One region of the Bartonella sp. SL317 genome, then DNA from elsewhere that is predicted to be linked to it. Evidence: predicted binding sites of a transcription regulator. Region 1 holds the regulator's gene; the other holds the start of a gene.
What was found. The regulator LexA, encoded in region 1, represses DNA repair genes until DNA is damaged. The targets are predictions, from matches to a motif close to TGTTCNNNNTGTGTTCNG.
Positions count from the first base shown of each region.

Region 2: ruvC (crossover junction endodeoxyribonuclease RuvC) is a predicted target of LexA. The motif match lies at 3,784-3,801, and genes of this name have one in related genera.

Region 1 covers NZ_CM185144.1:1,938,306-1,945,764, reverse strand. The annotation lists gene rimO (30S ribosomal protein S12 methylthiotransferase RimO) at 310-1,623, opposite strand; gene lexA (transcriptional repressor LexA) at 2,352-3,065, opposite strand; tRNA gene AC6ER9_RS08090 (tRNA-Lys) at 4,320-4,395, shown strand; gene AC6ER9_RS08085 (septal ring lytic transglycosylase RlpA family protein) at 4,960-5,772, shown strand; gene AC6ER9_RS08080 (D-alanyl-D-alanine carboxypeptidase family protein) at 6,783-7,459, shown strand, end outside.
Region 2 covers NZ_CM185144.1:599,661-607,119, forward strand. The annotation lists gene AC6ER9_RS02935 (DUF4102 domain-containing protein) at 149-316, shown strand; gene ybgC (tol-pal system-associated acyl-CoA thioesterase) at 576-1,016, opposite strand; gene ruvB (Holliday junction branch migration DNA helicase RuvB) at 1,238-2,329, opposite strand; gene ruvA (Holliday junction branch migration protein RuvA) at 2,343-2,957, opposite strand; gene ruvC (crossover junction endodeoxyribonuclease RuvC) at 3,137-3,652, opposite strand; partial or broken gene AC6ER9_RS02960 (DUF1465 family protein) at 4,438-4,702, opposite strand; gene AC6ER9_RS02965 (hypothetical protein) at 5,025-5,165, opposite strand; gene AC6ER9_RS02970 (DUF1465 family protein) at 6,840-7,358, opposite strand.

The DNA.
Region 1 (7,459 bases):
GACAGTCCAATAATAATATGATTCTTGATTTACGCTTTTTAAAATAAAAACGAAAGAGGTTTGTAGGTTTTATCTTATCTTGTTGTGCCGTAAAACACTGTCATTTAAAATGACGATCAACCAAAATAATAGCTAACTTCTTGTTAAATTAAATATTTTTAGAGTGTCTAGAAATTCTTAAGGACAGGGATTGTCCGCAAATTCTCATGAAGTAAATTATATAAGTAATTCAGACTCTATCATGGAAAACAATTTTCTAACCGATACGGATAGAAATCTTCAGCATTGAGAAAAGAAAAAGCCAAAATTTCAAACAGCTATACCATAAAGATCATAAGAATCCGATTGTTCAATTTTAACGGTGACAAATTCACCGACACGCAAGGGGCGTCGCGATGATATATGGACAACACCATCTATTTCTGGAGCATCATATTGACTTCGTCCTTTGGCTACTTTTCCTTGACTTTCATCGATAAGCACTTGGAGTCTTTTTCCAATTTTTTTCTTTAAAAGATGTGCAGAAATTTGTTGTTGTTTTGCCATAAAACGATGCCAGCGGTTTTCTTTTACGTCTTCAGGAATATTTTCTAATCCCAAATCATTTGCAACAGCTCCTTTTACTTCTTCATATTTAAAGCATCCAGCGCGTTCAATTTTTGCTTCTTCTAACCATTCTAGCAACATATTAAAATCGTCATTTGTTTCGCCTGGAAACCCAACAATAAATGTTGATCGTAAAGCGAGATCTGGACATATTTTTCGCCACTTTTCAATTCTACGGTTTGTTTTTTCCATAAGAGCAGGACGTTTCATATGACGTAAAACAGTCGGTGATGCATGCTGAAAAGGAATATCCAGATAAGGGAGAATTTTTTTAGCTGCCATAAGTTCAATAACTTCATCCACATGAGGATAAGGATAAACGTAATGCATACGTATCCAGATCCCCATATCGCCTAGTTCGCGACACAGATCAAAAAATTTTGTTTTAATTGTGCGATCTTTCCAAGAGTTTTCGAGATATTTCAGATCAATACCATAAGCACTCGTATCTTGCGAAATAACCAAAAGTTCTTTTACACCCGCTTGTACGAGTTTTTCAGCTTCGCGAAGAACGTCACTGATGGGGCGTGAAGTAAGATCACCACGCAGTGTAGGGATGATACAAAAGCTACACCGATTAGAGCATCCTTCAGAAATCTTTAGGTAGGCATAATGGCGAGGTGTTAAACGAATCCCTTGGGGAGGAACTAAATCAAGAAAAGGATCATGAACGGGAGGAATCGCTTTATGAACAGCTTCTATAACACTTTCATAAGCTTGGGGTCCTGTAATGGCCAATACATTAGGGTATGTTTGTCGAATAACATCAGGATCAGCACCAAGACACCCTGTTACAATAACTTTTCCATTTTTTTTGAGAGCTTCCTCAATATTGTCTAATGATTCTTTTCTGGCAGAGTCAAGAAAACCACAGGTATTCACAATAACGACATCAGCCCCTTGGTGTTGGCGTGAAATTTCATACCCTTCAGAGCGGAGGCTTGTAATAATTCGCTCAGAATCTACGAGTGCTTTTGGACATCCGAGGGAAACAAAACTAATACGAGGAGCGACCATGATAACCCTATAATTATGATGAACGATTGCATTCCATTTTTTTGACTTAAAAAGTCAATAAATGTGCTTTATTTTTATACATAACAATCTGTTACAAATTTATTTGATTTTTTTCTATAATATTTTGTGTATGCTTACAATTTTATCTTATTGCGCTGTCAAATATTTTTATTAAGGACGATGATATAAGACAGCCCCTTAAAGCATTCAAGTTTTTTAGGTACGTGCTGAATATTAAAAAAAACCGGCATCATCGCACTATTTGCTAGCTCTAAAATGTTGCCAACAAACCTTGGCACGGAAGACAGTTCATAAAAGCCATTTTTAGCTCTTTCTTATACAATTTTCACCCACACGCCAACCCCGCTTTTGACGTGCAAACAAGTGATTTTGATTGATCAAGATAGAGAGATTTGAAATGAGAAAAGCTTATGTTATTTGAATGTCTAATTCAATATGAATAACACTAAATTATCATTATAAATCAATATATTTATGCTTACTTATTGAGCCTTGCATTAAGTAAAAAATATAAGAGGGAAGGGGAGGGAGGAAAGTTGAAACTCGCTCAACAGAGATTTTGATTGTTTATAGACCGATTGAGGCACATTTTTAGCTGTAGGAAGAAAATCAACTACGTATAGATAGCATAATAATATCAAAAAACACTCCGTAGTTTTTTATGCTGCATTTTATTGCAATATCTATCGCGTATATAGGTTTATTTTTTAATATTTACGAATAAGTCCGGTAAGTTTTCCTTGTATTTCTACACGTTCGGATTTGTATGTACGCGCTTCGTAATGAGGATTAGCGGCTTCTAATGCAACTGAGGTTCCTTTGCGTCGATAACGTTTTAATGTTGCCTCTTTTTTATCAATAAATGCGACAATAATTTCACCTGATATTGCTGTATTTTGACGTTTGACAATAATCGTATCTTTATCAAGGATACCAGCCTCCGCCATAGAATTATCCTTAACTTCTAATGCATAGTGTTCACCTTTATTAACCATATCATGTGGAAGAGAAAGTGTGCTTATTTGTTGCAGGATAGCAGAGGCGGGCACGCTCGCAGAAATACGTCCCATAATAGGAATGGTAGTATTTTGTTTTTTCTCTACCTCTAAATTATCAGGATTAGTCAAGTTTTTTGATATTTCCCTTTTATTTTTTTCTATCATACTAGGGGAAATCTTACGTGCTAGAGAAAGGTTAAATGTTATTTTTTCAGGGAGTCGAATCACCTCCACTGCACGAGCACGATTGTGTAAACGACGTATAAAACCTCGTTGTTCTAAGGCTATCATGAGCTTATGAATGCCAGACTTTGAAGAAAGTTCTAAAGCATTTTTCATTTCTTCAAAAGAAGGAGAAACACCAATTTCTTTTATATGATTGTGAATAAATAAAAGCAGCTCATATTGTTTACATGTTAGCATTCAGTGTTCCAATCAAAAGAATAAAAAATATTACCGTAAAAAATACATGTATATAAAATAATTCTACATTTTTTGAGCTAAATCAAAATTATTTTCCTTAATTTTTATCTTATATATAAAGTTAATTAGACAATATGTTTATTTATATACATATTTAATGTGTGATAATTATAAAATTTTACTTTAATAAAGGTATCATAATATTTTTATATATTATTAAAATACATTAATATTTAAAAAATAATATTTTATAACTCTGATTGAATTATCCGAAACTAAAGTTATGATCAGTATCGCCTTTCTATTTTTAATAGATCTATGTATTTTTTAATTTCTCGTATAAAAACTTAAAAAATTTGCATATCATTTCTATTTTCTTATTTTTTAGTTCAATGATCTACAGCTACAATAATGAATGTCACGTATAATCATATTTGATATTTTCAATGAGATTAAATTTTTTTTGTTCCATATCTTCTTCATTTTATAGAACAATTGACTTTCGTTATAGAATCATTTTGCATGAATAAAAAGTCGCATCCTCAAAATGCCCTTACTTCACATTCAAATATTTTTTTTAAAGAATATCTCTCAATATGCTTGATGCTTGCTTCCATCAAAATAATCTTACCACTACAATAAAACCTATTGAGCAATGCTATCTTCACATTTCAACAGTCCTATAGCATCATACTACTTTTCCCAACCTTCATGTTACGATAAGTTTTTGTTGTTAAAAAGAAATACACGAAGCATTTTCATTTTTAATCGTTTTATTCTTCTCCTTATGTTGGCCAAACAAATGATTTTATTGTTTCAATATACAACAATTTGAAATGCGAAAACCTCGCAGTATTTGATATCTCTCATTCGAGATGATAAAGAAATTAAAAAAAATCAATAGGTTATATTAATCTTTATGCATATTAAAAATTGAAAACTAAAACATGAGGCGATAAAAAAGAGTGTTTTCTACTCACCCCATGATGCTCAACTGCCCATGTAAGGAGAAAAAGGGGAGAGCTTATAATTTTAGTGCTTCAAATCTATGAGATATTTTTATAGTTAAATTATTTTTATCGAGATTTCAAAAGAAGATCAAAGAGTAACTATGCTATGATAAGGAAAGGGAGAAAAAACAAAAATTATTGATAACTAGAAAAAATAATAATATTTTTTTTTAAAAGGTGTTGACCAAATGAAAAGTCAACCGTATGTTCCCCTCACTTTCTGCAAACTAGATAGCTTGTATGAGAGCGCGTAGCTCAGCTGGTAGAGCAACTGACTTTTAATCAGTAGGTCCAGGGTTCGAATCCCTGCGCGCTCACCAAATTTAAATAATACCAATAGCCTATACAAAATTTAGAGAATCTTTGCTGCTTCGATTCCTTTTAGTTTTTTTAACTATCCTAATTGTTTTTGAGTTTTTTATTGATTCTTCAGGCAACTGTTTTCCATCAAACATTTTGATAGAATATTCTCCAGTCTAAACCAAAAGTGCTTTAAACTCCATGATGCAATGACATCTGAATTGATAGCAGATGTGGCTGCTCGTTTTCACAATTCATGGTTTGATTTTTTTATACTCTCTATATTAGATGAAATAAGCAAATCATCATACTTATTCACAATTTATATTATGAGATGACTTTTCACTAACGTATTGATTTTTTTATTTTTTATTTTTTAACATTTTTACATAGTGCATTTATTTCCTATGAAAGTCACAAAATGGTTAGCAATATGTTAATTTTTTGATAGAAGGCTGGGTTTAAGGGTGGTGTATGCGCGAGAGCGAGAGAAATTATTTAGAAACGTGAATTGTCCTCTCGTGTGCAGAGAGCGTGACGTTTTTTTTACAGCAGTACTTAACAAAAATAAGTGGACTGAATAAATGCCTTCAAAAAATAAAAAGAATTTTGCTTCTATTATTAAACCGACACTTCAATTATTTTCTATGATCGTTATTTCTCAGTCATTGGCATCTTGTTGCGCAAGCCAAACTGCACATTTTTCAATAAAAGATTCCCATTATAATAAACCAATTGACGTAGATACTTCTGTTCTACCAAAGCAAATGTCCAATAAGAAAAATCAATCAAAAGAAAACAAACGTGGACGGGCCGTTGTTGGTAAACCTTACCGAATAAAAGGGAAATGGTATTATCCTGAACATGATCCAACCTATAAACGTGTTGGCGAAGCATCATGGTATGGTTCAGATTTTCATGGGCGTTTAACGGCTAACGGTGAAATTTATGACATGAATCTTTTGACGGCTGCTCATCCTACAATGCCTTTGCCTAGCTATGCTCGTGTTACTAATTTAAAAAATGGATCTTCACTTATTGTTAGAGTGAATGATCGCGGACCTTTTATGAAAGACCGTATCATTGATTTATCCAAACAAGCTGCAGCAATCCTTGGTTATGTAGATAAGGGGGTCGCAGATGTTAAAGTAGAGTATATTTCTGAAGCTCCCGTTGGCCACTATGATGGTGCATATTTAATGGCTTCTTATACTCCTGGAAATGCTCCCTCATATTCATTAGCGTTAGAAAATATTTCGAAAAGAAGAAAAACTATTGCAGTGAAATTGCCAGAAGTTGGTCCTATCATGGCTGATAAGCCCGTTCCATTCGATCAAGTTGCTTCTATAAGTAAGCTCAACAAAAAAACAAAGTTCAATTGGCTACAACCGTTTTAAGAAAAAGTGTTGATTTTTGATCAATATCATTTTCAAATAAAAAGCGATAAAGAAGATCAGAGTTAAGTGTTATTATGAATAATTTAGAAAGTCTCTCCAATCTATTGCTAGGATGGTACTTGTTTATTCTTGCTTTCTAAATAGAGCGCATAATTTTTTCTGCTATGACAGCTTTTTCTCAATGATAGGCAAGTGGATTTTGTGAGCTGTTTGTACAATCTCTAAAAACGGTTATACAATCTAATTGGAAAAGAATATGAAGTCCAAAAGGAAGGAAATATTTTCTTTTGATTCGACTTTGTAATCTTCGAAAACATCCAAGGTAATATCTCATGAAGAAATTACACATTTCCTCGTACCTTTTATTGATTTCTTAATGCAGTAACACCCTTCATGTCAACTAAACATCTCAAACAAATACACTTTTGTATTGCCAATTCATACGTGCTCATTTTAAGGAAGTATACCTGACTTTCATACCAAACTCATGAAAAATATAACTATCCGGCCATTTTTATGACAGATTAAGCATCACACTCTTTACAGGTAGAAAGATATAAACCACTAGCATCATACATTTTTCAAAGTTCTTATGTTTTGCAATAATTCTTAGTACTTGAGAGATTTATAAAAAGTATTTTTATTATCTCTTTGATAATATTAATTTTTATCCCTATACTAATCTTGTTTCTGAAGAGTAAAAAGCAAATTTAATTGTTTCAAAGGGGGGCTAATGAGAAAAAATTACAGTATTTTGGTCAGATTTAAGTTAGAAAAATGATCATTTAGCATAGATAAATCAATATACTAGCAATAAATAGCCTTTTTGTCTTTTATGCTTTAAAATTAGCTCTTGCGTAGAAGATAAAAAGTACATCCTTGTATTTTTGTTCATACTGAATGAAAATAAAATCTTTTCTTAAATTGTCAATAATTCCTTAATTTGCGGAAATAAGAAGAATTTTTCCTATATAGTAGATTCTGCTGATCTTTGAATGAGAGGAGGGCTCATGTGTATAGCATTAAGGATCTTATTAATTTTATGGGGAATATTGGCATTTGACACGTGGGGACAAGCGCAAGGCTTTAAAATTTCTGCCTCACAAGTGTTGTTACTCGATGATGATACAGAAACAATACTTTATGAAAAACAAAGTGATCTTCCTTTTTTTCCTGCTTCATTAGCAAAATTGATGACAGCGGAAGTCGTCTTTTATCAGTTAAAAGAAGGATTGTTAAGGAATACACAAAAATTTAAAGTTAGTGAAAATGCTTGGCGCAAGGGTGGGGCCCCTTCCGGTACAACTACTATGTTTGCAAAGATAAAGACACAAATCAGTATTTCTGATCTTTTGCGTGGTTTAATTATTGTCAATGCAAATGATGCTGCTATTATCCTTGCTGAAGGAATATCAGGAGATGAGGCTCATTTTGCACAGCTGATGAATCAGCGCGCTAAAATAGTTGGATTATCTCAAAGCCATTTTGTTAATGCAACAGGACTTCCAGAAGAGGGACAATTTGTAACAGTGCGCGATATGATTATATTAGCGCGTCATATTGCTCAGGAATATCCTGATTATTATGCACTTTATCGTGAACCTCATTTTACTTGGAATAATATTTTTCAACGAAATAAAAATCCTCTTATTTCTAAGGAAATTGGTGTAGAAGGATTTGGTTTTGG
Region 2 (7,459 bases), 980 kb from region 1:
ATTGAATGAGGGTCCAAAATAACGTAAGATTCTCTCATTTCAAATCTCTCTCTCATGTTGTATCAATCAAAACCATCCACTTACACATAACAAGCGCAAAGAGCCATGTGGATCAAACTGTATAAGAAAGAAATAAAAAGGGCTTTTCATGAACCGCCTTACAAGCCAAAGGTTTAGTCCGCAACACTCAAAGGCTGGCAAAGCGTATGATGGTGCCGGCTTGCTTTTTCATAAGCGTAAAGATGGCAATACTCAATGGATTTATCGCTACACCATTCACAAAGCGCCATCGCGAAATGGGTGTGACGTGTTTTAAGAGATATCTCTTAAAAAAAGAATATCTTGAACTTATGGACACAATGGACGATAAAACATTAATCTAAACAATAACGCAGACTGAGACATGATAGATTGTATAAGGCATCATCTCCCATTTTTTGTAGCCAAGTAGCAGAAATGCTTTCTTTGCTAGATCCTATGATTTATCTGCCCTGTGTCGGCGAAACAAAGCCCTTAGATTTTAGATTCATAGATGTCCCATAGAGCTTTTATGAAGCGTATAGGCAAAAACACTTTTAAACCAGCATTTTTGCAAAAAGCTCTTTGGGTAAACGTCGTGGTTTTGCTTCCTCATTAATCAAAGCAATTTCAACTTTTGCTGTTACCAACGTGATTGCCTCATGCATAATAGATTGCTCCATAAAAAAGCGCGCCCCTTGGATATGATCAACACGCGTTTTAACCACTAAAAGGTTATCAATTTTGGCTGGTTTAAAAAAACTAATTTCCATATGACGCACAACAAAAAATAGTTTTTCCCCCTCAACCCCTGCAGCTAACATCTTATTATTAAAACCGGTATCCCTTAAAAACTCTGAACGTCCCCGTTCAAAAAATTCTAAATAACGGGCATGATAAACCACCCCGGAAAAATCTGTATCAGCCACATAAACGCGCACCTGAAAATTATGAAAAGCACTTGTATGATTGCTCTTTAAAGGCGTTATTTCTGTCATTAACTTTATGTCCCATAAAATCACTTAAGATAGCAAATTGTTTATCAATAAAAATATTGAACACATTTTTGTGTTGAAGTTATGAAAAGCAAAAAATACAAAAACCTCACGCGTTCTAAACCCTTTCGATCAGAACACAAGGACAAGAAAAATGCCTCTTGTATTTTATGACCTTGCTATTTTGCTATAAAATATTCACACAGTTTCTTTAAAAAGATGCCTTAGTCCTCTTCCCCATCCCATAAAGACGTCTGAAGTGATGCATTATCTTGAGCATCAGAAAGTTGAGCACGCTTTTGTATAGAGGTTGAAGCAGGCGCGACAAGTCCTAAATGGCTCCAAGCCTTTTCCGTGAGAATGCGTCCACGCGCCGTTCTTTGAATAAAGCCTTGTTGGAGAAGATACGGTTCAACGATATCTTCAATCGCATCACGCGGCTCTGATAAAGCAGCAGCAATCGTTTCAATGCCTACTGGTCCCCCTAAAAAAGTTTCGGCAATCAGGAGTAAATAACGCCGGTCCAGCGGATCAAGGCCTAAATGATCCACCTCAAGGCGAGAAAGCGCTTCATCAGCGATTTTCCGGTCAATTTGTTTTGCCTGTTTTACCAAAGCAAAATCACAAACGCGCCGTAAAAGCCGTCCAGCGATGCGCGGTGTCCCGCGGGCGCGGCGTGCAATTTCATGCGCACCATCATCACTAATATTAACGGCAAAAAGCCGTGCATTGCGCTGCACAATATATTCTAATTCTTCTATCGTATAAAAATTAAGACGAATGGGGATACCAAAACGGTCTCTCAGTGGTGTGGTCAAAAGCCCCAACCGTGTGGTTGCTGCCACCAAAGTAAATTTAGCCAGATCAATTTTAACCGAGCGCGCCGCCGGCCCCTCTCCAATGATCAAATCGAGTTGATAATCTTCCATGGCGGGATAAAGAATTTCTTCAATGGCTGGATTTAAGCGATGAATTTCATCAATAAACAACACATCACGTTCTTCAAGATTGGTCAAGAGAGCGGCTAAATCGCCTGCTTTAGCAATAACTGGCCCTGAAGTAGAGCGAAAATTAACGCCTAATTCTTTGGCCATAATCTGTGAAAGCGTTGTTTTTCCCAGCCCTGGTGGTCCCACAAACAAAACATGATCCAGCGCTTCTTGCCGCGTTTTTGCAGCTTCAATAAATATTTTTAAATTAGCCCGTGCCGCTTCTTGGCCAATAAAGTCATCGAGAACTTGAGGTCTTAAGGAACGATCGGGGTCGTTTGGAAGGGGTGCTGCCCCCAAAAGGCGTTGATCTTCATCTTTATGCATTGTGACCTTTTATTCAAGTAGGAGAAGAAAGCAATTTGAGACTATGGCGGATAAGCAGAGCAGAAGAAACGGTTTCCCCTTCAAGAGTATTCATCGCAAGAGCAAGAGCCCGCGCGGCTTTCTCACGTTCAAAGCCTAGCGTCATCAATGCGGAAAGCGCATCTTGTGCAGGTTGATTAACCCTCTCGTTCTGAGAAACCGAAACCGTCTTGACCGCCTGTTCAAAGGGAAGTGTTTTACTTTTTAACTCACCCACAATTCTTTCACTGACTTTTTTACCAACGCCTGGTGCTCGACTAATCATCGCCCCATCGTTTAAAGCAATGGCTTGTGCAAGTTCATCAGGTGATAAAGTTCCCAAGATTGCCAAAGCAACCTTTGCCCCTACCCCTGGAACATTTTGAAGCATACAAAACCACTCCTGTTCAGCTCTTGTGGCAAAACCAAAAAGACGGATTGCCTCTTCACGCACATGGGTTTCAATAAAGAGACTTAATGTCTCCCCAACTTCAGGTAAAGAAGGACGCAACCGATTGGAGATAAAAACAACATACCCCACACCATGAACATCCAGAACGATATGGTCCTCAAAGATATGCTCAAGCGTGCCCTTTAATTTGCCAATCATGTTTTTACCCCGATCATATCACCACCCTTGCCTGATAAGACCAGCCCATTCTTTCACATTGTATAAAACCAATTTGACACAACAATCTACCCCACACCGTCAATATCCAAAAGGCTATGATCCTCAAAGATAAAGATATGGAAATGTTCTTTAATTTGTTTATCATGTTGCCATCCCAATCATATCGCCACCCTTGCCTGATAAGATTGGTTAACACTCTTACGATGCATACTATGACAAAGAGCAAGCGCAAGAGCATCAGCCGCATCACTGCTATCAAATTCAGCCCGTGGGAGCAAAACTTTTACCATCATATGGATTTGTTCTTTAGCGCCATGCCCAACACCAATAACTGATTTTTTCACTTTGTTAGGAGCATATTCAAAAACAGGGAGATTGGCTTGCGCAGGAACCAACAGCGCGATTGCACGTGCTTGCCCAAGTTTTAAAGTTGCCGTAGCATCCTTATTGACAAACACATGTTCCACCGCCGCTTCATGGGGCATAAATTGATGTACAACCTCTGAAAGACCTTTATGGATCTGACAGAGTCTGGAAGCTAAATCACACTGCACATCAGAAGAAACCGTCCCTGCAGCAACAAACTGAAGACGATTACCCGCAAGATCGATAACGCCCCATCCAGTATAACGTAATCCGGGATCAATGCCTATAATACGAATCGTCTCTGCCATAAATTCCAGTTTATACACATTTCCCTCTTTTGAATAAAGGCTCACCCCCAAAGAAAACAGCAGCAAAACATAAAACCAGTAATCAAGACAGCCACGCATCATGCATTTATACAGTATGATACACGAACAAACAGCACCTTTATAGAACAAGATCACAAATGGACTCGAACAAAACCATTCGCACCCTATAAGATAAGCCAAATAAAGAATAAAACTTTTCCTTTTATTTCATCTTCACCTTCTATCTCATCTTCAATGTCATAACGCTTAAGCCATCACCAGTAAGCAAAGAGAAGATACCTACATTCATAAGTATTAAAAATGCTTCTCTATGGATGATATATATTTCCCACGGGGTTTTCATCATCTCAAGTACAAGCAGCAGCAGCTTCCCACCCCGCACACATATATTTTATGCGCGCCTCTCAAACGAGAGTGAATGCGCAACAAATTGACAGAAAATTTCTGGGTACTCATTCCAATGCGGGGTTTCAAGTTCCAATGTCAGTGTCTGAAGAGAAGCTTTTACGATTTCTTTTTTTATTTGTTCCACTAACATTTCCCCTTCGCGCAAAACAGAGAAAATATTTCCCCCGAAAGGCCGTTTTCAGTCATTCTATTTGTTTTCCCAGCCAATTATCATCATCCAAGATAAAAGCTGCCCTATCTTGACCAAAACACATAAACCGCAACATCAAGCGCATAAACCGCAGCCACATATCCTAAACGAAAAATGCGCATGCCTCTAAAATAAGAGCGAATGAACAAAAACTAAAGGAATATTTTTAAGAACGTCCAAAGGCTGTTTTCAGCAATTCAATTTGTTTTGCCCTCGGATTTTCATCATCTCAAGTACAAGCAGCAGCAGCTTCCCACCCTGCGCACATATATTTTATGCGCGCCTCTAAACGAGAGTGAATGCGCAACAAATTGACGGAAAATTTCTGAGTGTTCATTCCAATGCAAGGTTTCAAGTTCCAATGTCGGTGTCTGAAGAGAAACTTTTACAATTTCTTTTTTTATTTGTTCTGGTGACATTTCCCCTTCGCGCAAAACAAAGAAAATATTTCCCCCGAAAGGCTCTTTTCAGTCATTCAATTTGCCTTCCCAGCCAATTATCATTGTTCAAGATAAAAGCTGCCCTATCTTGACCAAAACACATCAACCGCAACATCAAGCGCATAAACCACAGCCACATATCCTAAACGAAAAATATGGGTGCCTCTAAAATAAGAGCGAATGAACAAAAACTAAAGGAATATTTTTTAAGAACGTCCAAAGGCTGTTTTCAGCAATTCAATTTGTTTTGCCCTCGGATTTTCATCATCTCAAGTACAAGCAGCAGCAGCTTCCCACCCTGCGCACATATATTTTATGCGCGCCTCTCAAACGAGAGTGAATGCGCAACAAATTGACGGAAAATTTCTGAGTGTTCATTCCAATGCGAGGTTTCAAGTTCCAATGTCGGTGTCTGAAGAGAAACTTTTGCGATTTCCTTTTGTATGTGTTCCACTAACATTTCCTCTTCGCGCAAAACAAAGAAAATATTTCCCCCGAAAAGCTCTTTTCAGTCATTCGATTTGCCTTCCCAGCCAATTATCATCATCCAAGATAAAAGCTGCCCTATCTTGACCAAAACACATAAACCGCAGCATCAAGCGCATAAACCGCAGCCACATATCCTAAACGAAAAATGCGCATGCCTCTAAAATAAGAGCGAATGAACAAAAACTAAAGGAATATTTTTAAGAACGTCCAAAGGCTGTCTTCAGCAATTCAATTTGTTTTGCTCTCGGATTTTCATCATCTCAAGTACAAGCAGCAGCAGCTTCCCACCCCGCACACATGTATTTTATGCGCGCCTCTCAAACGAGAGTGAATGCGCAACAAATTGACAGAAAATTTCTGGGTACTCATTCCAATGCGGGGTTTCAAGTTCCAATGTCGGTGTCTGAAGAGAAGCTTTTGCGATTTCTTTTTGTATGTGTTCCGCTGACATTTCCCCTTCGCGCAAAACAAAGAACATATCTCCCCCGAAAGGCTGTTTTCAGCAATTCAATTTGCCTTCCCAGCCAATTATCATTGTTCAAGATAAAAGCTGCCCTATCTTGACCAAAACACATCAACCGCAACATCAAGCGCATAAACCACAGCCACATATCCTAAACGAAAAATATGGGTGCCTCTAAAATAAGAGCGAATGAACAAAAACTAAAGGAATATTTTTTAAGAACGTCCAAAGGCTGTTTTCAGCAATTCAATTTGTTTTGCCCTCGGATTTTCATCATCTCAAGTACAAGCAGCAGCAGCTTCCCACCCCGCACACATGTATTTTATGCGCGCCTCTCAAACGAGAGTGAATGCGCAACAAATTGACAGAAAATTTCTGGGTACTCATTCCAATGCGGGGTTTCAAGTTCCAATGTCGGTGTCTGAAGAGAAGCTTTTGCGATTTCTTTTTGTATGTGTTCCGCTGACATTTCCCCTTCGCGCAAAACAAAGAACATATCTCCCCCGAAAGGCTGTTTTCAGCAATTCAATTTGCCTTCCCAGCCAATTATCATTGTTCAAGATAAAAGCTGCCCTATCTTGACCAAAACACATCAACCGCAGCATCAAGCGCATAAACCGCAGCCACATATCCTAAACGAAAAATGCGCATGCCTCTAAAATAAGAGCGAATGAACAAAAACTAAAGGAATATTTTTAAGAACGTCCAAAGGCTGTCTTCAGCAATTCAATTTGTTTTGCTCTCGGATTTTCATCATCTCAAGTACAAGCAGCAGCAGCTTCCCACCCCGCACACATGTATTTTATGCGCGCCTCTCAAACGAGAGTGAATGCGCAACAAATTGACAGAAAATTTCTGGGTACTCATTCCAATGCGGGGTTTCAAGTTCCAATGTCGGTGTCTGAAGAGAAGCTTTTGCGATTTCTTTTTGTATGTGTTCCGCTGACATTTCCCCTTCGCGCAAAACAAAGAACATATCTCCCCCGAAAGGCTGTTTTCAGCAATTCAATTTGCCTTCCCAGCCAATTATCATTGTTCAAGATAAAAGCTGCCCTATCTTGACCAAAACACATCAACCGCAACATCAAGCGCATAAACCGCAGCCACATATCCTAAACGAAAAATATGGGTGCCTCTAAAATAAGAGCGAATGAACAAAAACTAAAGGAATATTTTTTAAGAACGTCCAAAGGCTGTTTTCAGCAATTCAATTTGTTTTCCCACGGGATTTTCATCTTCTAAGGAACAAGCAGCAGCAGCTTCCCACCCTGCGCACATATATTTTATGCGCGCCTCTAAACGCAGTGAATGCGCAACAAATTGACGGAAAATTTCTGGTAGCTCATTCCAATGCGAGGTTTCAAGTTCCAATGTCGGTGTCTGAAGAGAAACTTTTGCGATTTCTTTTTTTATTTGTTCTGGTGACATCTCCCCTTCGCGCTCTGCTCGAAGGAGAAGGAGTTGAGAGGCAATTTGCATAAGTCGTGTACTTAAATACATCGCCTCTTTTGCATAGATTGCAGAAATTTCTGCCGAAAGGGAACGTGCCACGACCTTCCCTTCTGAATCGATATAGGCTGCTGTTTTTTCAATCAGTGCCATTGTCTCTTCATAAAGACGATTAAAAGCATTTTCAAAAGCATTATGCTCAATCATGATAATAGGTTCATCATAGGGACGTTTATGTACGCTCACGCTTTTATACTCCAAGTATCAGCACAAAACCACACCACTCAACGAATAGAGTCCTAAAAAGTTTCTTTTGTTACTGTATAGAATGCTTTTTTTATTGACTA